2 regions of the Thermoanaerobacter sp. CM-CNRG TB177 genome follow, and region 2 is predicted to be linked to the other one. Evidence: a T-box and tRNA genes for the amino acid it is inferred to sense, from the RefSeq annotation. Region 2 holds a T-box; the other holds one or more tRNA genes.
What was found. The T-box of region 2 lies ahead of I4N53_RS06920 (valine--tRNA ligase). A T-box ahead of a tRNA ligase gene usually reads a tRNA of that ligase, here a tRNA-Val.
Positions count from the first base shown of each region.

Region 1: it encodes a tRNA-Val, which carries the amino acid that the T-box ahead of I4N53_RS06920 (valine--tRNA ligase) is inferred to sense. The anticodon was not compared.

Region 1 is NZ_JAFCAC010000050.1:175-4,199, forward strand. It holds gene I4N53_RS04430 (hypothetical protein) at 1-367, opposite strand, end outside; gene I4N53_RS04435 (cation:proton antiporter) at 373-1,521, opposite strand; tRNA gene I4N53_RS04440 (tRNA-Val) at 2,047-2,123, opposite strand; gene manA (mannose-6-phosphate isomerase, class I) at 2,180-3,136, opposite strand; gene deoD (purine-nucleoside phosphorylase) at 3,205-3,906, opposite strand.
Region 2 is NZ_JAFCAC010000060.1:78,827-97,794, forward strand. It holds gene I4N53_RS06865 (hypothetical protein) at 1-200, shown strand, start outside; gene I4N53_RS06870 (CDP-alcohol phosphatidyltransferase family protein) at 266-793, shown strand; gene larE (ATP-dependent sacrificial sulfur transferase LarE) at 862-1,683, shown strand; gene larB (nickel pincer cofactor biosynthesis protein LarB) at 1,676-2,437, shown strand; gene larC (nickel pincer cofactor biosynthesis protein LarC) at 2,434-3,165, shown strand; gene larC (LarC family nickel insertion protein) at 3,165-3,602, shown strand; gene I4N53_RS06895 (cell wall metabolism sensor histidine kinase WalK) at 3,897-5,237, opposite strand; gene I4N53_RS06900 (response regulator transcription factor) at 5,240-5,914, opposite strand; gene I4N53_RS06905 (YckD family protein) at 6,074-6,967, shown strand; gene I4N53_RS06910 (biotin transporter BioY) at 7,012-7,560, opposite strand; gene I4N53_RS06915 (bifunctional nuclease family protein) at 7,696-8,118, opposite strand; T-box leader at 8,256-8,457, shown strand; gene I4N53_RS06920 (valine--tRNA ligase) at 8,499-11,138, shown strand; gene I4N53_RS06925 (GNAT family N-acetyltransferase) at 11,159-11,695, shown strand; gene I4N53_RS06930 (folylpolyglutamate synthase/dihydrofolate synthase family protein) at 11,724-13,007, shown strand; gene I4N53_RS06935 (hypothetical protein) at 13,056-13,289, shown strand; gene I4N53_RS06940 (helix-turn-helix domain-containing protein) at 14,044-14,229, opposite strand; gene I4N53_RS06945 (ISNCY family transposase) at 14,340-15,200, shown strand; gene I4N53_RS06950 (lipoprotein) at 15,561-16,619, opposite strand; gene I4N53_RS06955 (SpoIID/LytB domain-containing protein) at 16,689-17,957, opposite strand; tRNA gene I4N53_RS06960 (tRNA-Pro) at 18,555-18,629, shown strand; gene I4N53_RS06965 (YncE family protein) at 18,738-18,968, shown strand, end outside.

The DNA of each region.
Region 1 (4,025 bases), on a different contig from region 2:
ATTCGAATGGCCCATCGTAACGGCCGAGCTTACCGCCCCTAACCATGTTGAGGGGCACAGAAAACATTATACCCATTTCGCTGTCTTCGGCGAAACTACCTATCTCTCTTTCTACGGCATCGGCTATGTTCTGGAGCTTTTGCTTGTCTTCTATAACCGAAAGGATGGTCTTATTCACGAAAAGTCCCTCTTCTTTCAATTTTTTAATGCTGGCGATCATTGGCCTGTCTTCTTCAAAACTTTTCATAATAACGCCCTGACCCATGGAGTCCAGCACCGTGGCCCCCTTGGCCCCGTTCCTTTTCATTACCGTCAGGAGCTTTTTTAAAAGTTCTGGCCGGTTAAGGATGATAACGATCAGGTACATTGCCTTCACTCCCCGTTTTCTGTATTTTCTGCCCTATGGAAAAACAGCTTTAAAAGCGGCGGGGCAATAAGAGTAGTTACAAGAACCATCAGCACCGAAACAGCGAAAATCCTCTGGGAAACAATACCCTTTTTCAAGCCCAGGTTGGCGATGATCAGGACCACTTCTCCCCTGGGCACCATGCCCGCGCCTACTGTAAAGCCCTCACTCCAGTTGAATCCCACGAGCCTTGCCGTCAGCCCGCAGCCGATGATCTTGCCGAGCACAGCAATGGCTATTATGATAAGACTGAAGCCGATATCGCCTAGCACAGCCCTTACATCAGTCTTCAGTCCGATGCTGATGAAAAATATGGGCGTGAAGAAAAGGTAGGCTATTTCTTCTATGCCGCGGACAATTTTTTCTTTTGTACTGTAGTTTGAAAGAATCAAGCCCGCTATGTAAGCACCGGTGATGGCGGCAATGTCCGCCTTTTCGGCGAAGTAAGCCACGCTAAAGCATAGTACCAAGGCGAAGGTTATGATCCTGGTTCCCGGTCTCATTAATTCCATTATGCGTTCACCGTATCTCCGAAGCACGACTGTAATAACTACCACTGCGACCGCAAATACTCCTATTTTCTCCATCAGCGGCAGGATCCTGGTTCCACCGGAGATATAGCCGGTCACAAAGGTGAGGACGATTATACCTATCACGTCGTCGATTACCGCAGCAGCCATAATGGCAATACCCTCTTTTGAATTCAGCTTTCCCATTTCCCTCAGTGCCTGCACTGTTATACTGACAGAGGTGGCTGTCAACATGGTCCCCAGGAACAGGGCCTCGGGCAGGGTAACACCCGCAGCCAGTCCGCCCCAAGCACCTGCAGCGAAGGGCACTATAACCCCTCCGGCGGCGATGGCCGTAGACGAAAATCCTGACGCTATAAGTTCCGACGTGTCGGTCTCGAGGCCTGCCAGGAACATTAGCAGGACCACACCTATTTCGGCCATGAACTCCAGCACATAATCGGAGTGGACCAAGCCGAAGACCGAAGGTCCTATGAGAAGGCCGGCGATGATCTGGCCCAGTACGTTCATCTGGTTGAACCTTGCAGCCAGATAACCGCCGATCCTGGATATTCCCAGTATTATGGCAAGTTCCAGTAAGGTCACGAGTGAACCCTCCTTAAAAATCGATTTACCGGAATCGAATCCTTTTCCAACAACAGCGCTCTTTCATAGTCTTCACTGGTATTAATGCAAAAAATTTGAGGCGGGTTCTGACCAGAACAAAAAGGTCCCTGATCCGAACGGGACCACTCTTTTCAATAATAACCTCGATGGAAGGACCTCGATGGCATCAATGCAGTTTTTGTTGTAGACGGCGTGAAGAGGCTCCAGCAGTCCCGGTATCGGGAGCACACCACATTGAAGCTCTCGAAGCCGTTGAGCAATTCTTTTATGAGCTCTGCGTTCAGAAAGAGCAGGTCGCAGGCCACAAAAAACCCGGCATAGTTCTCCATTTTCCTAAGGCCGGTATATATCCCCCAGCGGTCCAGTTACTGTAGGATAATTTTTAGCTACAACTCCTGAAATAAAAAAAGAAGCCATACAAAAAATAGAAAAATTTTGGGGCACCAAAACGGCACCAAAATAAAAATTCCGACATTAAATAGATGCGGAAAGCCTTCATATTATTGGTGGGGTTAACAGGGATCGAACCTGTGACCTCTACGATGTCAACGTAGCGCTCTGACCAGCTGAGCTATAACCCCACTCGTTGCTTTTTTATTATACAATTTTAATAAAAGGTTGTCAATATTTACGCTTTCTATATATAAGCTTTGAGCACCTTGCAATTTCCCTCTATTGTATAACTCGGAATAGAAGCAGGTATTAATACAGTCTCTCCTGCTTTTAATTCAGTGGTGCCTTCAGTATAGGCAATTTTACAATATCCTTCTACAGCTGTTAAAGTGTTAAATTTTCCCTTTGTATCTATATCTACTTCTTTATTTATTTCAATTATACTTACCTGAAAATATGGAGATTTAACAACGTGAGATATGCGTCCGCCTTGTATTTCTTCAAATTCAGGTATTATTTTATCTGTTTTTAAATTAAAATCTATAACATCTAATGCTTTTTCTATATGTAACTCTCTCTTCCTGCCGAATTCATCTACTCTATTGTAATCATACACTCTATAGGTAAGGTCTGAATTTTGTTGAATTTCACAAATAAGTATTCCTTCACCTATAGCATGCACCATCCCTGAAGGTATGTAAACAACATCTCCTGGTTTTACTTCTATTTCTTTTAAACATTCTTCTAATCTTTCTTCCTCCAATAGCCTTTTAAATTCTTCTTTTGTAGTTCCTTTCTTTAAACCACATACAAGTTTAGCCCCTGGTTTTGCATCTATTATATACCACATCTCTGTTTTTCCAGAATCGCCATTTTCGTATTTAAAAGCATATTCATCATCTGGATGAACTTGGACAGAAAGTTTGTCTTGCGCATCAATTATTTTGATAAGCAAAGGAAATCTTTGATAATTTACCCCCTTGCCATATATATCCTCAGAAAATTTGTAAGTTATATCACTTAATTTTTGCCCGTCAAATTCTCCACCTTCAATTACACTGACAGCTGTTCTATTGTCAGATATTGTCCACAATTCTCCAATTTTTTTACCCTCGTGAATATCAAATCCAAATTTATCTCTTAATGCAGTACCTCCCCATATTCTCTCCATAAAAATAGGCTTAAATTTTAAAGGTTTCATCAACTATCAGCTCCTTTTTCGATTATTTTAAAAGAGGATAAACAAGGTTATCCTCTTTTAAAAAATTATTATTCAGCTATTTCTAGTGCAATTTTTACCATGTTCATAAAAGTCTTTTGCCTTTCTTCAGCTGTCGTTGCTTCTCCGGTAACCAAGCTATCGCTCACTGTCAATATTGTAAGAGCATCTACATTGTACTTAGCAGCCAAAGTATATAGTCCTGCCGTTTCCATTTCTACTGCCAAAACACCAAACTTCGCCCATAGTTTCCAACTGTCTGGGTCATCGTTATAAAAAGTATCGGTTGTAAGAATATTCCCTACTTTAGGTTGTATCCCTAACTCCATCGCTTTATCATAGGCTTTTTTTAATAATTTAAAACTTGCTGTAGGAGCATAATCCATACCATTAAATCTAATTTTATTTATTGCAGAGTCTGTCGAAGAACTCATGGCAATTACTATATCTCTAAGCTTGATATCTGGTTGTAAAGAGCCACAAGTACCTATCCTTATAAGATTTTTCACGTTGTAACTGTTTATAAGCTCATTTACATAAATAGACAAGGAAGGTACTCCCATCCCTGTTCCTTGAACTGACACTCTTTTCCCTTTATAATATCCTGTAAAACCATACATTCCTCTAACTTCATTGTAACATTTTGCATCTTCAAGAAAATTTTCTGCTATATATTTAGCTCTTAAAGGATCTCCTGGCAACAACACCGTTTGAGCGATTTCGTTTTCTTTAGCCCCAATATGTATGCTCATTTAAATCTCTCCTTCTATAATAGTTTTGCCCATATATAATATTAGCAAAAAACAACTTTTAAATCAAACAAAAATTTATGGATCAAACATTTTTTTAATTTTTGGTTAGTTGTATAATT
Region 2 (18,968 bases):
AAACTGCACAAGAAATAATTAATTCTTTACTCAGAAGGACGGCTTTGAAGTATAATTTAGAGGATATAGAAGTTCATACAAAAAATGATATTTTTGTCAAATGCCTCACGGATATAGAAGACTTTAAAAAAGATGAAGATGGATATAGTTTCCGTATAGCTTTAAATAAGACAAAAGTTCCTGTAAATATAGCCCGATAAGGGCCTTTTACTTTTAGAGTTTTTGTATTATAATTTTATTAAACTTAACAAGTAGAGGGGTTTAGATGAATATACCGAATTTTCTTACATTTATTAGATTTTTGCTTATACCTCTTTTTGTATATACTTTTTTTTATGTTCCTGAGGGGAATACTTATGCTGCAGCGATTTTTATATTATCAGGAATTACGGATATTTTGGATGGTTATATAGCGAGGCACTATAACCAAGTTACAAAAATAGGTACTTTACTTGATCCTCTTGTGGACAAGTTGATGATACTTACTGTTTTAACTAGTTTATGGATAAGAAGTTTAATTCCTTTTTTTGTTATTGCTATATTAATGGTAAAAGAACTATCAATGATAATAGGTGCCGCGATACTTTATAAAAAGCAGGAAATTGCTATACCTGCTAATAAGTATGGCAAAGCAGCGACACTTTTCTTTTATATTGCGATAATTTTTTCAATTTTTAAGTGGCCTTATAGATTTACTTTGGTGATTATAGCGTTGTTATTGGCTGTTTTAGCCTTTATTGTCTACGCCTTGGAGTTTTATAAAAAGACCATAAAAATTATTAAAGAAGAGTGAATGCTTATACAAAAAACAATTTGCACTATGAGGTTACGAAGATACGATAGAGGGGTGTTAATATAGAAATGAAAGACAATCTGAAAAAACTGCAAGAATATTTGTCAAAATTAGATAATGCATTAATTGCTTTTTCTGGAGGTGTAGATAGCACTTTTTTAGCAAAGGTAAGTTATGATGTTTTAGGGAATAGAGCATTAGCTGTGACTGTCACTTCTCCGATACATGCTAAAAGTGAATTAAAAGAAGCTGTAGAGCTTGCTAAAAAAATAGGAATTCCCCATTTGGTTGTGGAGTTTAATGATATTCTTGAAATAGAAGAATTTAGGAAGAATCCTTTAAATAGATGCTATATATGTAAGTTCAATTTATTTTCAAGGTTTAAAGCTATTACAGAAGAAAAGGGCTTCAAATATATTTTAGAAGGTACAAATGCAGATGACGTGTCTGATTTCAGGCCAGGAAGAAGGGCATTAAAAGAATTAGGAATTTTAAGTCCTTTGTTAGAATGTGGCATAAAAAAAGAAGAGATAAGGATTTTATCCAAAGAAATGGGGCTTCCTACATGGGATAAGCCTTCTTATGCATGTCTTGCTTCAAGGATTCCTTATGGGGAAGAAATAACTTATGATAAACTTTCTATGGTAGAAAAGGCGGAAGAGGATTTAAAAGACTTAGGCTTTTCAGGATTTAGAGTGAGATACCATGGAGATGTTGCAAGGGTTGAGCTTCCAAAGGACCAGATGGAGACAATTTTTAAAGAAGGTATAAGGGAAGAAATTGTAAAAAGAATTAAAAGAGCTGGTTTTAAATATGTAGCACTGGATTTAGAAGGGTACAGAGCTGGTAGCTTAAATGAACCTCACATGAGGGTGGTAAAAAATGTATAATGAAAAAATATTGCAGATTTTAATGGAGTTTAAACAAAACAAGTTGTCAACAGATGAAGCTTTAAATGCTTTAAAAAAACTTCCTTATGAAGATTTGGGATTTGCTAAAATTGATTATCACAGAGAGGTAAGAAAGGGATTTCCTGAAGTAATTTTTTGTCAAGGAAAGACTCCCCAGCAGGTTAGAGAAATTGCTTTTAATATGTTTAAAAATGGAAGTAATGTTTTAGGGACGAGAGCATCTCTAGAACATTTTGAAGCAGTGAAAGAGGTAGTAGAAAAAGCAGTCTATTATGAGAAAGCTCGTATAATTTCTATAAGAAATACGCCAATTGAAAAGACAAAGGGCATAATTGGAGTAGTGGCTGCTGGAACTTCTGATTTGCCTGTTGCTGAAGAAGCGGCTATTACTGCAGAACTTATGGGAAACACTGTAAAAAGATTTTATGATGTTGGAGTTGCAGGATTACATAGGCTTTTAGATAAATTAGACGAAATCAGACAATGCCGTGTATTGATTGCAGTTGCTGGTATGGAAGGAGCACTTCCTACTGTTTTAGGAGGATTAATTAGTTCTCCTATAATTGCTGTACCTACCAGTGTAGGATACGGCGCTAATTTTCACGGATTATCCGCTCTTTTAGCAATGCTTAATTCCTGTGCTAGTGGCGTAAGTGTTGTAAATATTGATAACGGTTTTGGGGCGGCTTATTCTGCCAGCTTAATAAATAAAATAGGGGAGGAAACTAAATGAAAGTTTTGTATTTTGACTGTTTTTCTGGAATTTCTGGAGATATGAGTATTGCTTCATTATTATCTCACGTGGACGTGGAAGAGTTTAAAAAGAAGGTAAAGAAAATAGCTTTAGACAATTTTGATATAGAGATAGGGAAAACGCAAAAGAATAGTATAAGTGCTAAGACTTTTAAAGTATTGTATGAAGGAGAGCATCATCATAGGCATATGAAAGATGTGAGAGAAATCATCGAGAAGAGTGATTTAGAGGAAAAAGTTAAGAAAATGAGTGTTGATATGTTCGAGAAATTAGCAGAAGCAGAGGCAAAAGTGCATGGAAAATCTCCCGAAGAAGTGCATTTTCATGAAGTGGGGGCAGTAGATTCTATAGTAGATATAATAGGTACGGCGATACTTATAGACATGATAAAGCCAGATAAGATTGTTTCTTCTCCATTGCCAGTAAGTTCGGGCTTTGTAGATACTCAACATGGACTTATGCCTGTGCCTGCCCCAGCGACAGCAGAACTTTTAAAAGGAATACCTGTGTACCAAAGCGACGTAAAAGGTGAAATTGTGACACCTACCGGTGCCGCTATTGTAAAAACTTTAGCGAATGAGTTTGGTGGTATACCTGACATGAAGATAAATTCTATCGGATATGGTGCTGGCACTAAGGATTTAGAGATACCGAACGTTTTGAGAACATATGTAGGAGAAGAAGTAAAAAAAAACCTGAAGCATTGATGATTTTAGAGACAAATATAGACGATATGAATCCAGAATTTTATCAATATTTGTTTGAACTGCTCTTTAAAAATGGAGCATTGGATGTGTTTTTAACTCCTATTATAATGAAAAAGCAAAGGCCGGGAACCCTCCTCACTGTAATTTGTGAAAAAGAAAATGCTGATAAATTAAAGGAGATAATATTTAGAGAAACTTCTACTTTTGGCATAAGGTATTATGAAGTTTTAAGGCATAAACTGGATAGGGATTTTTCGATAGTAGAGACTCCTTATGGGAAAGTAAGGGTGAAAAGAGGATATTTAAATGGAAAACTTATAAAAGCCTATCCTGAGTATGAAGATGTTAAAGCAATCGCAATAAATACTGGTATTTCAATTAGTGATATTTACAGGAATATAATGAGATATATTGATTTAACATTTTTCAAACATTAAAAGCGGGGATTTAACCCGCTTCAGACTATAGACAAACTTTCGTAAAGGAGATATTTTGCATAAGGAACGACTTGTGACAAAGCGGCAACAAAACTTAGCGAGACCAAGTGTGGAGGCAGGGCCGTAGCCACGGATGGCGGAGGCGGGCACTAAGACAAGGATGTCGAATGTGCCCGGTACCCTGCCGGAACCCGAAGGTCGAGTTTAGTTTTGTCGCTTTGGAACATCGGAGTGACGATGCAAAATATCTCCTTTGAATATTTTTTAACTTTGTCAACAAACTGAAGCGGGGATTTAACCCGCTTTTAATGTAAAATAAAAAGTGGTTCCTACTCCTTCTTGACTTTCTATACCATATTTACTGCCGTGTAATGTCAATATTTCTTTTACTATTGCAAGTCCAAGGCCTGTGCCTGATTTGTTTCCTTTGTAATATCTGTCAAAGATGTGCTCTAAATCTTTTTGAGGTATGCCGCATCCTGTATCTGATATTTTAAGTAAAACATTTTTATCTTGAGATATTGCCTTTATTGAAAGAGTTCCTTCTTTTGTCATACTTGCTATAGCGTTGCTTATTATATTTATAATGGCTCGCTTTATCATTTCCCTATCTGCTATTACCTTAAGTTTAAGATTATTAAGCTTTACTTCTATATTTTTTTCTAAAATTTGAATTTCAAATATGTCTAAAGTTTCAAATATAAGTTTTTCTAAATCTATAGGTTCCTCTTTTATTTCTACCATTCCTGACTGGAGTTTAGAAAGCTGTAACACGTCGTCTACCAGTTTAGACATTCTTTCTGTTTCTTTAATCACTGTATTCAAGTATTTTTCTCGCTTTTCTTTGTCATTTCCATAGTAGTCCAAAAGCATTTCAGAATATCCTCTTATAAGGCCAAGAGGTGTTTTTAAATCATGGCTTATATTTGCAATCAAATCTTTTCTGAACTTGTCTGTGATAGATAACTGTTTTACCATTGTGTTCATAGATTTTGCAAGGTCTCCTAATTCATCGTCTTCTTTGTAATTTATTTTGACATCTAAATTTCCAGAAGCGATTTGGTGAGCAGCATTTTTCAAAATTTGTATAGGTCGAGTAAACTTTTTTGACATGTAAATTGACACAAATAAAATTGCTGCTATTGTGACGACAAAAATCCGCCAAAAAACTTGTTTAAAAAGATTGACAGAGTCGTTTATAGCGGCGATAGGGATGCTCATTATTAAAGTAGCGGGTTTTCCGTTATATAAAAAAGGCCTTACAATAGAAAGATATTCTATATGCAAAAAAGGATGCTCATATTTTACAACTTTTACAGTGTTTATAGGGTGAAGAAGTACTTCAGGGATTCCCAAACCTCGACCGTATCCTCTGTTATTTCCTGCAATTATTATGTTGTTTTGTGTCATTGCGACGACTTGGGCATTAGATTTGTCAATAAGTTCACTTATAAGCATTTCATCGTTGTTATTTATTGCTTCTACAATTTTTTCACTGTAATTTTTAAGTTGATTTATTTTGTAATAAGAGTATATCTTATTAATAAAAACTACTTGAGTAAGCCAAAACATAGATAAAATTATAAGGCCTATGATAAGGTAAGAGATAAAAAGCTTTTTTCTTATTCCTTTCAAATTTATTCACCATCCAATTTGTAACCTATTCCCCACACTGTTTTTATGAGTTTGCGCTTTTCTCCTAATTTTTCTCTTAACTGTTTTATATGGGTATCAACTGTTCTTAAATCTCCATAAAAATCATATCCCCATACTTCATTAAGGCACTTTTCGCGGGATACAACTTTTCCTTTATTATCTATTAAGAGTTTTAAAAGGTCAAATTCTTTTGGCGTAAGGTCAATTTTTTCTCCATCAACCGTAACTTCCCTAGAACTTACATTTATAGAAATTCCTTCATATTCTGTTTTCCCCTCTTCTTCTGAAGCTCCATAAGTTCTTGACAAAATTGCTTTAACGCGAGCGATTACTTCTTTAGGGCTAAAAGGTTTTACAACGTAATCATCTGCTCCTAATTCAAACCCTAAAAGTTTATCATACTCTTCTCCTCTTGCTGTTATCATCATTACAGGCACTTTTGACTTTTCTCTAATTGTTTTTAAAAGGCTCCAACCACTTATATCTGGAAGCATTATATCTAAAAGGATTATGCTTATATCTTTATTATTATTAAAATATTCAAGCCCTATTTTGCCATTTTCAGCTACCAATACTTCATATCCATTATTTTCTAAATAAGTTTTTAAAATATCTCTCATTCCTTCTTCGTCTTCAATTACTAAAACTTTTTGCATAAAAAACACCTCCCATCTTTAGTTTAATTATTTTTTAATCAGTTTACAATATTTAAAATTAAACTTCACACTTTCCTCACAAATTATATAAAATTACTTCAAACTATTTGGGTATCATAAAGAATGAAAAAGGAAAAATTTAAAAGGAGGTATCCATATATGAAGAGAAACAAATGGTTAATAGTTTTAGCAGTTGTATTGGCTTTAGCAATTCCTTTGACAGTTTTTGCAGCAAATACTGATTCACCACTGACAAACAGCATAAAAGGCTTTTTTGGAATTGACACATCAAAGCTTACACCAGAGCAAGAGCAAATAATTACAGATTACAACAAAAGAATAGCCGACCTTGAAAAAGAGTTTATAAACAAACTCTTATCAGAAGGGCTTATAACTCAACAACAAGCAGATAATATAATTAAAAACATTGATAGCAAAGTTTCTAAAGCAAATCAAGACAATGTTCCCTTCTTCATTGGTGGCGGAAGAGGATTTGACAAAGGATATTTTGGAATAGGCCCAATTGATACTTCAAAGCTTACAGAACAACAAAAAGCAGCCTTGACAGAAATATACAAACAAATGGCGTCACTTCAGAAGGATATAGTAAACAAATTGGTTTCTGAAGGATTATTGACTCAAGACCAAGCAAACAAAATCACAAGTGCGATAGATAACACAATAGCTAATGCTGATAAAAAAGGCTATGCTATGTTCGGTGGCAACGATGGATTGGGGTTTATTTTGAGAGGTGTTGATCCATCTAAATTGACAGACCAGCAAAAGAATGAGTTAATCAATTATTACAAACAAATGGCACAATTGCAAAAACAATTAGTTGATAAATTTGTAAGCTTTGGAGTTATTACTCAGGACCAAGGAAATACGATTAAAAATAGAATTGATACAATGGTAAAAAATATGCAACAAAACGGATTGCCTCAAGGATTTTTCAAACATTTTGAAGGAAAAAGAGGAAATTTTAAAGGTAAATGGCAAAATGGAAATGGACAAACCAATACTGCTCCTCAAGGGTATAGTAACTCTCTCTAATTGAATTTTTTGAATAAAAAGAGATGGTTAAAAAAGGCAAGGAATCAACCTTGCCTTTTTTCATAGGACTCTACAATAGGCTTTAACTTTAAAGTGAGATACGAAGCGATAAATGCCTTGATTAAGTCGCCAGGTATAAAAGGAAGTGCCCCGACTAAAATGGCTTTTTTAAATGGTATTCCGGTAACAAAAGAGAGCTGAGTTACTCCTAAAATATAAACAAAAATTATTGCAAATAAGAGGTAACTTAGAAAAATATTAATAAAATTTGCTTTTTTATTTTTTAGAGTCAAAGAAATTAAAAAAGCTGCAAAGGGCCAACTTAAAATATATCCTCCTGTAGGGCCTACTAAAACATTTAAGCCTCCTGTAAGTCCAGCAAACACAGGTATTCCAATTGCACCTAAAAGGTCAAAAATAAAAAGGCTTAAAAATGCTGATGTAGGATTTAAAAGTCCTCCGGCTAACATTACTGCAAAAGTCTGTCCTGTGATAGGTACTGGAGAAAAAGGTAAGGGGATTTTTACAAAACCCATTATAAAAGTAATAGCAGCAAAAAGAGAAGCTAAAATCATGTCTTTAGTTTTTATCATATTTTTCCTCCTCATTGTATTATTACAACAATTATTATATTTTTTTTTAAAAGAATTGTCAACTATTTTTACATAATGGTTAACAATTTTTTAAAAAAGTAGCCCTCTTAAATTTTTAAGAGGGCCAGTAGAATTTTAACTATCTCCATCATCAAATTTTAAATCTGCCATATCATAAGTGAATTCCGCTAAACGAATATTTATGAAAATTGGTATATCGGTTCGCATTGCCAAAGCTATCGCATCACTGGGTCTTGAGTCTATTTTTATAACTCTATCCCCTTGTTTTATATAAAGCTCCGCATAATAAGTGTCATCTTTTAAATCAGTAATTACAACTTTTTCAGGTTTTCCTCCAAGTTCTTCAATAACAGATTTTAAAAGGTCGGGGGTTAAAGGGCGAGGGGGTGTAATTCCTTGAAGAGGGATAGCTATGTTTTGAGCTTCCAGTGGACCTATAACTATAGGCAAAACTTTCTTTTCCTCTTCATCTGTCAATAGGACGGAGAAATTTCCTTCTACGTCCATCGTAATTGCCTTAACATGAAATTTTAACATTTTTTACACCTCGATTTAAAACATCTTCTTATTATCATTATATCATACTTATGCAAATTTAATCTGATTGTTTGCTTTAAAACAACTTAACTGTTGACAATTGGTGAGATTTTATATATATTATATATCAAACAGAATATGGGGCTATGAAAGAGAGGAGTAAGTGTATACTGGCTAAAGAGAGGGAAATCCCATGGGCTGAAAGGATTCCTGCCAAAGGTACACTGAAGGTAGCTCTGGAGCCTGTAAACCGAAGTTTAGTAGGTTTAAACGGGTCTGCCCGTTATAGCTTGAGTGATAAATGAAGGTGGTACCGCGAAATGCCCTTTCGCCCTTTGTGGGTGAAAGGGTTTTAAAATTTTACGGAGGGAGTGTGAGGCATGAAAGAGATAGCTAAAACGTACAATCCAAAGGAATTTGAAGATAGAATTTATGCTTTTTGGATGGAAAAAGGATATTTTACTCCTAAAATAGACTCTGAAAAACAGCCATTTACCATTGTTATACCACCTCCAAACATAACAGGGCAATTGCATATGGGACATGCACTTGATAATACTTTGCAGGACATATTGATAAGATGGAAAAGAATGCAGGGTTATTCAGCTTTGTGGATACCTGGCTCAGACCACGCCAGCATTGCGACGGAGGTAAAAGTTTTAGACACAATAAGAGAAGAAACGGGGCTCACAAAGAAAGAAATAGGAAGAGAAGAGTTTTTGAAAAGGGCATGGGCCTGGAAGGATAAATACGAAAACCGTATTTTAAGCCAATTAAAAAAGTTGGGTTCTTCTTGTGATTGGACAAGGACGCGCTTTACTATGGATGAGGTGTGTTCGAGGGCGGTAAGAGAAGTTTTTGTTTCTCTCTATGAAAAAGGGCTTATATATAGAGGAGACAGGATAATAAATTGGTGTCCTGATTGTAACACTGCTTTATCTGATGCGGAAGTTGAACATAAAGAACATAAAGGACATTTATGGTACATCAAATATCCCATAAAAGGTGAAGATGGATATGTAGTTATAGCTACTACAAGGCCTGAGACGATGCTGGGGGATGTAGCAGTTGCTGTAAATCCTGATGATGAAAGATATAAGGATGTGGTAGGTAAAACTTTGATACTGCCACTTGTAGGAAGGGAGATACCTGTAATTGCTGACAGCTACGTTGACCCTTCATTTGGAACAGGTGCTGTTAAAGTTACACCTGCTCACGATCCAAATGACTTTGAGATGGGGATAAGACACAATCTTGAATTTATCAATATAATGAATGAGAATGCGACGATTAATGAAAACGGGGGAAAATATAAAGGGCTTGATAGGTATGAGGCGCGAGAAAGAATAGTTGAAGACCTCAAAAATCTTGGACTACTTCTAAAAGTTGAAGACCACGTTCACAATGTGGGACATTGTTACAGATGCGATACGGTAGTTGAACCTCTACTTTCCAAGCAGTGGTTTGTAAAGATGGAGCCTTTGGCTAAACCTGCTTTAGAAGTTGTAAAAGAAGGAAAAATTAAGTTTGTCCCTGAAAGATTCGAAAAAATATACACTAATTGGTTAGAAAACATAAAGGATTGGTGTATTTCCAGGCAATTATGGTGGGGACACAGAATTCCTGCCTGGTACTGCGATGACTGTGGCCATATAACTGTATCGCGTAAAGACCCGCAAAAATGTGAAGCTTGTGGAAGTACCAACATACATCAAGACGAAGATGTATTAGATACTTGGTTTAGTTCTGCACTTTGGCCTTTCTCTACTATGGGTTGGCCGGAGGAAACCCAAGACCTCAAATACTTCTATCCTACTGATGTGCTTGTTACGGGATATGACATAATTTTCTTCTGGGTTGCAAGAATGATTTTTATGAGTTTGGAATTTATGAAAGAAGTACCGTTTAAGCATGTTTTGATACATGGTTTAGTCAGGGATGCTCAAGGTAGAAAAATGAGCAAATCTCTTGGCAATGGGATAGACCCATTAGAGGTTATTGAAGAGTATGGAGCAGATACTTTAAGGTTTACATTAGTTATAGGAAATGCTCCAGGAAACGATATGAGGTTTAGTCAGGACAAAGTTGAACTCAGCAGAAACTTTGCAAATAAATTGTGGAACGCTTCAAGATATGTGCTACTTAATTTAACTGATAATGATACTAACCTTTATACGGATGGGTTAACTATTGCTGATAAGTGGATTTTGACAAGGTATAACAATATAGTAAAAGAAGTGACAGAGAATTTAGAAAAATTTGAGTTAGGAATAGCTGCGACAAAACTTTATGACTTTGTGTGGAGCGAATTTTGCGATTGGTATATAGAACTAAGTAAACCTGTGTTATACAGTGATAACCTTGAAGCTAAAAAGGTTACAAAGTCTGTTTTAAGATATGTACTTGATAATACTTTGAGGCTTTTGCACCCCTTTATGCCTTTTATAACCGAAGAAATATGGCAGAATTTACCTCATGAGGGCGAGAGCATAATGGTTGCTGAATGGCCGAAATACAAAGAAGAACTGGATTTCACTGAAGAAGCAAAAAATGCTGAGATTATAATGGAAGCTATTAGGACCATTAGAAATTTAAGAGCAGAAGCAAATGTTTCTCCTTCTAAAAAAGCAAAAGTTATTGTGGCTGTTGAAAATGAAAATTATGTAAAGGTGTTTGAAGTAGGTACAAATTATATAATGAAACTTGCAGGTGCTAGCGAAGTTGTAATTGAAACAGATAAAAGTAAAATTCCTCATAAAGCTTTAAGCGGAGCAATAGAAGGAGGATTGGTGGTACTTCCACTTGAAGATTTAATAGATTTAGAAGAAGAGATAAAGAGGCTTAATGAAGAAAGACAAAAGGTGATAAGCGAAATAGAAAGGGCACAAGGGCTTTTAAACAATGAAAATTTCGTCAAAAAAGCGCCAGAAAAAGTAGTTAATGCAGAAAGAGAAAAATTGGAAAAATATACTACAATGCTTAAAAACATAGAGGAAAGACTTAAGTTATTAAAGAGTTAGCCTCTATTAGGAGGATTTGTATGTTATCTTTGTTTAAAAGGCCACAAAAAGAGCCTCAACTGGTTATAAGAGAGGCTAAGATAAAAGATGCGAGGGGGATAATAAAGCTTTTAAACAGTGTTGGAAGAGAAAAATTGTATATGGTGTCAGAGACATTTAATTGGTCTGAGGAGGAAGAAAAACAGCTTATTAAAAATTTAGACCGCAACAAAGATTTGATCCTAGTGGCAGACTACGGTGGAGAAATCGTAGGCTGCCTTACTCTCTTTCGTTATTATGGAGGAAGGTCTCCTAAAGTACAACATGTAGGAGAAATAGGTATAAGTATAGACGCTCGATTTAGGAATATAGGAATCGGAACAAAATTGTTTACAGAAGCTATTAATTGGGCAAAAAGCAAAGGTTATGAAAAACTTTGCCTTAGTGTTTTTAGTACCAATGAAGTAGCAATACATCTTTACAAAAAATTTGGCTTTGAAGAAGAGGGAAGAAGAAGACGACAGTTTAAAATTGGAGATGAGTATGTAGACGAAGTTTTGATGGGGTTGTTTTTGTAAAATCCGTTTATATGGGAGATGGGCTTAAATGAACTATGAAGAAGCGATTAGCTACATACATGGTACATACAAATTTGGCATAAAGTTGGGATTAGAAAATATAAGAAGATTATTAAGTTATATGGGGAATCCTCAAAAAAGTCTTAAAATTATTCATGTTGCTGGTACAAATGGAAAAGGCTCTACATCAGCTTTTATAAGCAACATTTTGCAGCAGGGTGGATACAAAGTAGCTTTATATACTTCCCCCTATCTCGAAGAATTTGAAGAAAGAATGAGAATAAACGGAGAAAATATTTCCAAGGAAAAGTTGATTTACTATGTTGAGTATATAAAACCTATAATATCTAAAATGGTAGAAGAAGGATACAATCATCCGACGGAATTTGAAGTGGTAACTGCAATTGCTTTTAAATATTTTTACGATGAAAAGGTGGATTTTGTAGTATTAGAAGTAGGACTTGGAGGCAGATTTGACGCGACAAATGCCATAGATTCTTCTTTGGTTTCTGTTATAACGACAATTGATTATGACCATACAGACAGATTAGGGCATACTTTAGGAGAAATTGCTTATGAAAAGGCTGGAATCATCAAGCAAAAGGGAGTTGTGGTGAGTTTTTATCAACAACCAGAAGCGATGAAGGTCATCATAGAAGCCTGTGAAGTAAGAAATGCTTATTTGACTGTACTTGAAAAAAGTAACGTAATTATAAAAGAACAAAACCCTGATTTTCAGATTTTTGACTACAAAAAATACAAGGACTTAAAAATTACTTTATTGGGGGAACATCAGATTTACAATGCTGCTTTAGCGATTGAGAGCGTAGAAAAATTAAGAATGTATGGATACGAAATCACAGAAAAAGATATAAAGGAAGGGCTTTATAGGGCAAAATGGCCTGGAAGATTGGAAGTAATGAGAAAAAAACCCTACGTAGTGATAGACGGTGCTCACAATCCTCAAGGAATGACTGTTTTGAAAGAGTCTCTAAAATTATTTAAATATGATAAATTGATTTTAGTAATTGGAATGCTTAAAGACAAAGATACACAGAAAATGCTGAATATCATTGTGCCAGAGGCAGATATTATAATAACAACTACCCCAATAAGTGAAAGAGCTTATAAAGCAAGTGAACTTGCACAAAAGATAGATAAAGAAAACGTAATTTCAATTGAAAATATTGAAAACGCGGTAAAATATGCCTTGGATATAGCTAAGGAAGAGGATATGGTACTTTTTTGTGGTTCATTGTACATGATTGGTTATGTGAGGTCTATGCTTAAAAAGGTAATAATTAAGATATAGTTTTAATATAATGTAAGGTGTAAAGGCCGTAATGAGAAGGTGGTTGTTATGGAAATAACGGGGACTGCATTGTTACAGGAGATAGATAAGGCACTAAAGGCGATGAAAGAAGCAGAAAGAAATTTAGAAATGCTGGAAAATGACAACTACCTCAAGATAAAGTTAGCAAGGCTAAAGTACGATTTTGCAAGACAAGAATATTTGAGACTCTTAAGGATTGCTAAAGAACAAAAAATCAAATATAACATGAATGAATTGATGGAAAAAATAATAGACGTATGATAAAGCGGTCTTTCGACCGCCTGATTTATTGTTCAGGTAAGTTTGCTACTAATAATGGTTTTTGAAAAAATAATTAAATAGTTTTGAGTTTGGGTAGGGCTATAACTTTATTCATAGTGTAAAATTATCGTAGGATTTTTTTTTGAGTGAAAAAAACAAGAGACAACCCCCGTGATAAAATAGAACTTGGAAACGAAACATTACAGAAAGGGGTGTCTCTTATGAAAAAACATATCTTTGAGGATATTATACTACAAAATGCTCTAAATTTCACTAAGGAAGTAGTAGAAAGTCCGTGTAAAGATTTGGTAGGTAAAAATTTTTATAACTGACCTCACCGTTAAAAATCTAGGAGCTTAAATCGATAGTTTATACATAATGTTGCCTCCTCATTCCTAGCCCTTCCTTGATGAGGCGCTTCCCCTTTCTTTTTATAAGGACTGTGTATAACACCTATAGGTAATAGTTCCACAGCAATTCTCCCTTCCTTTCCGTTAAAGTAGAATAAAAACTCAGACGGAAGGAACCGTCCCCTTTGTCTCTTATATTGATATAGATATATATGAAGATGACTTTTCTTATAACTGTAGTAATCCATTTTCTTTTTTTGTTGTTTGTACTGTCCTAAATACCTTTTTTGCTCATTTTCTCTAAGATAAAATTTTATGCGATTTATCACTTCATCAGTTAACTTTATCTTATGCCTATTTTTAACATTGTATTTAGGTTTCTCAATTATGTCATCAATGATCTCTTAAATATTTGTATTTCCATCTATTTTCCCTTCATTTATCAAGTCCATTCTCTTTTCTTCATATTTTTTTATATATTTTCTGATAACTTTTCTATCGATATCAGTTTCTCTAGATATCTGTCTTTGAGATTTACTATCTCTAATATGTGATAATATTATTTCTTTTTTGTCTTTCAATGAAATCAACTCTACCGCTCCCTCATGATCTTATTTCATGAGAGAAATTTTATCTTAAAGGGGGGATTTTTCAGTTGAAATACTGGGATACTTTTAGTGTAACATAAACATCTGAGCTACTGGAAGAACATGAAAATATTAATGTGAGTTATTCTACAATATATAGGATCTTGACTAATGAGGGTATTAAAAGCCCTAAAAAACATCGTAAGCGTAAATTTCATCATCGAAGAAAGAGAAAACCTCAAAAGGGAATGCTGGTTCAGATTGATGCTTCTCCACATGAATGGCTCATAGGTAATAAAGCATTTACTCTACATGGAGCTATAGATGACGCTACCGGTGAAATTCTTGTACTTTTTTGCTCCAAACGAATGTATGGAGGGATATTTGAGGTCATAAGACGAATCGTTAACAACCATGGTATCCCTATCAGTATATACTCTGACCGTCCCACTATCTTTGTCTTTCCTAATAGCGGTAAATTATCTATAGAAGAGCAATTAGAGGGAAAGACAGTTAATCTTACGCAGTTTGAAAGAGCTATGGGAGAGCTTGGAATCAACGTTATTAAGGCTAATTCTCCACAAGCTAAAGGCCGCATTGAAAAGCTATGGGATACGCTTCAAAGCAGGCTTCCTATTGAGTTTAAGATTCATGAGATTGATACTATGGAAGCTGCTAGTGCATTTTTATCGCAATTTATTGTTGCTTACAATGAAAAGTTTGGTGTCGAACCTGAAAATCCTGAACCTGATTTTAGGCCACTTGATTCTAATATTAACCTTGATTATATCTTATGTGCAAAGGAGGAACGTACTATCATTGAAGGGTCTGTTTTTTCTTACAAGGGTAAGTATTATCAACTTATCAAGAATGGTAAAAAGGCTCCAGCTATGCCCAAAGCTAAGCTTACTGTCTTAAGTAGTTCTAAAATAAATGATGGAAGTAAACTACTTAAATCAAAGGAAAAATCCTGAAATATTGGTTCCTGATGGTATACTGACATCAATGGGCATCATTTTTTTACTTTGACATCTTTACAAACTGGGTTTACTCTGAATACACATGGTCTTTATACATTCTATCTATTGCAATAGGTCTTTTTCAGCTTTACATCGTAAGCAGAGATTTTGTACTGATGGGCTTGGTGTGGTTATAACCACCGCTGTAATATTAAGCTATGTATCCATCTTATACAACCAATTCTCCATCGCATGGCTTAATCCAAACACGATAATCTCAATAATGATAATCTTATTAGGCCTTGCTTTAGTCATAAGAAGTCGGAGAAATAACAGTAAAAAAGACTGAAATAGATTCAGCCTTCTTCATCCAGATCAAGATAATACTACTTTGTATATATTTTTATAGCTGTAAAAGTATATAACATTCTGGTTTGTAGCGTCAAAAATCAAATTTGGAAGAATACTATATTTACTCTTAATATTAGTTACTTTGATAAAAGAATCATTTTCAATGTAATATAAAGTAGTATCATACAGAGAATTGCTTTCATTTTGCCGTATTACTATAACATATACTTTTCCTGTACTGTTTTGATAAGCAATTCCAACGTTGTAAATTAACTCCCCCATGTTTGGAATGCTAATTTTTTTTATTTTCCCATTATTTAATTCATATATACATCCTTCATTAATGGATTCTCTAGTTGTGAAGTACACATTATCATTTTTAGAAGGAGCAAAAATAGCTGTCAAAGACTCTGAGGTAGTTATTTGTTTCCACGAAACACCTCCATCAATGCTCTCCCAAAGACCATTTGAAGCAGAAACTAAAAAATGCTTAGAATTATTAGGATCAATCACAAGATGAGTAGACATAATAATCTCTTTTGTAGAATTTGCCTTGCTCCAATGAATCCCCGAATCATGGCTTTCTATTATTTCAATGCCATGTTCTTTATCATTTTTAACTAAAAATATTTCGTTTCTATTGGAAGGACTAAATGTCATATCAGCTAGCATCATACTATCATCTGAATTATAATAAACTTGCCCCCAACTTTTTCCGCCATCGTTGCTTTTGAAAACAATTTGCTCTGTTCCTTCTTTCCCTTCAGTAGACATAAAAAATATTTCTTTTGAATTATACGGTGAAACATAAAATTGTCCAAAATGACCTTCAAATAAAGCTATTTTATTGTATTTCTTAAAATCTTTACTAGAATACAAAGTCATATTTGTTAAATCCCTTGGTGTATCTTGCCCCTGCTGTGCTAAAACCTCTTTCCCTTGAAAAAAAATCGGACAGAAATATCCTAAATTCGGAACGGAATATTTGATTACTTTGACTTGATTTTTATCAAAAATATGATACTGACATCCATATAAAAAAAATAAAAATAAAACCAATATCGTTAATTTTTTTATTCGCATTTACAATACCTCCTAAACTTTAAAATTGAGTAGGAAAACATTAATTATTCCTACTCAATTAAATAATTTCTAATAGTAAAAGAAATGTATTGGCTGAGTTGACGATCTGTCCCAATAATAATGACACATGTAAGTATAGCCTTTACCTTGTTTTGCCCAATATAACGTTCCATATTGCCACATCGTACCACTATATTGCCCGCCTGGTCCTTCATATCCTGCTACGTGATGCACTTCAAATAGAACATAAGACGATCCACTGAGTATATCGACACCAATCCCTCCAACATCATTAACTGCTTTATTAAAATTAGTTGTCGCTGAATTGTATTTATATACTTGGTCATTTGTATTATCTTGTACGTCAGCATAGTAAGGGCTAAAATTCCATTTTGGATGATACACATGGTACCAACCATACATTTTTACAGCTATAGCTCCAGCTTGAACTGCTGTTTTCGCCGTATTGTACCAGTCGCCCCATTCATTTGGCAGTACATTATATACATACTCTCCAAAATCAACAGGGTAAGTTCCGGAACCATAATGATTTATATTTACTGAGTTTGTCATGTAAACCCTGATCTTGGAAGGCCTCGTATGTTCATCAGCTGCTGTACTATCTATACTTATTTCAGGTTCAATAGCTCTAGCATTTAATTTCTCATCTTTTAGCTGTTTTTCACTTGCAGCAATATTATCAATAACCGCACCTTTCATATTCATTATTTGTCCTTTTTTATCAAGAGTACTTTCGATTTTAACAGCAATATTTTCAGCATCTGAATTAAATCCATTGCCGGTATCTTTTAAGTATTCTATGGATGGGACTGATAGCCTTACTATTTTCCAGCTTCCATCTTCTTTTGTAACAACAATAACACGATGGTTTGTACCATTATATAGCCATTTATCTTCTTTATCCACTTTAAAGTTAATTTCGGCATAAAAGATACGTGTATCATCTAAATTTAAGTTTTCTCCAGGTGATATGCCTGCAGCTACTACACCTACTTCTTTTGGAAGCTCTTTAATTTGAATCAACTTAGCTTCCTTCTCTTTAAAGAATGATTCTGATTTATTATTTGAAAGAAATTGTGTCATGGCTGTGCGATTAGAATTGGTAAAATAGTTCATATACTCATAAGGATCCTGATCATTAATTGCTTGAATCATCCCTTTAATTACTGCAATGGGGTCATCAAAATTTGTTGTATTACTCAAACTAACCGATTCTTTTGTGCTTGCTTTCGCTATTGAAGTAAATCCTGTAATCACTATTCCTATTAAAAACGTTGTTATAAGCAGTACTGCTGTTAATCTTATTTGATGTTTCATAAAAGATCTCCCTCCCTAATATTTTTGGGGGATATTACATAATCTTTTTCCTTACCTCCATTTTCTGTTTTTCCCTTCTACTTAATTTTATGTCAAATTTTTTACCATGTCAAGATTAGGTAGGTAAAAATTTTTATAACTGACCTCACCGTTAAAAATCTAGGAGCTTAATTTACTGTAGAAATGTCAATGATATTAGGAGCTAAAGAAAGTCAAAAAACTATAAGTGGTGAGCTAGTATTTAGAGCTCAAAGCGATATAAATATTACAGAATAATTGGATATATAAGTGTATCTTTTTCTCCGGAGGGGATAGGGAAATGCAGGGGTGTAACCTGAGCACTTCGGAGATGGTTGGTGCCATAAAACAACTTTCTCCTAGTTCAATCCGGGGGAGAAGGTATATTCAAAATGGCATTTACCCAAAAGCGTAAAACCCAAAAATGAATATGCTTAAAACTATATGACTATGATTTTAGAATAATATGTTCTTATGATTACAGGGGTTGTCTTAAAAAATCCTACAGTATCTTGACACTATCATCAACATTTTGTTTATTGAAAAAAGGAAAGGAGTATGATAAAATGAATAATGTGTCGGGGCATGGCGCAGCGGTAGCGCGCGCGGTTCGGGACCGTGAGGTCGCAGGTTCAAATCCTGTTGCCCCGACCATTTTTATTTATGCAGGTTTTAAACTTTACCCAAAAGCTAAAAACGTGTGGTCCTGTTTAAGTCCTCCTGCATATTATGGAATTATGCTAATATGTGGGGGGATGCGTTTTGCACATTTACATCGCCGATATGGGGGAAGATATTATTGAGCGAGTTAATTTGGAGACAAATCACAGAGATTTTGCAAAAATCAACTCATATAACAATAAACATCTACCATTAAATATCTATTCTAAGTATTTGTGTGGTCCGCATCGATTGATTTTAGATAAACACAGGCAAAAACTATATTCTTTAAATGCTTATGATAATTCAATTAGCATAATAAACTTAGAAAAT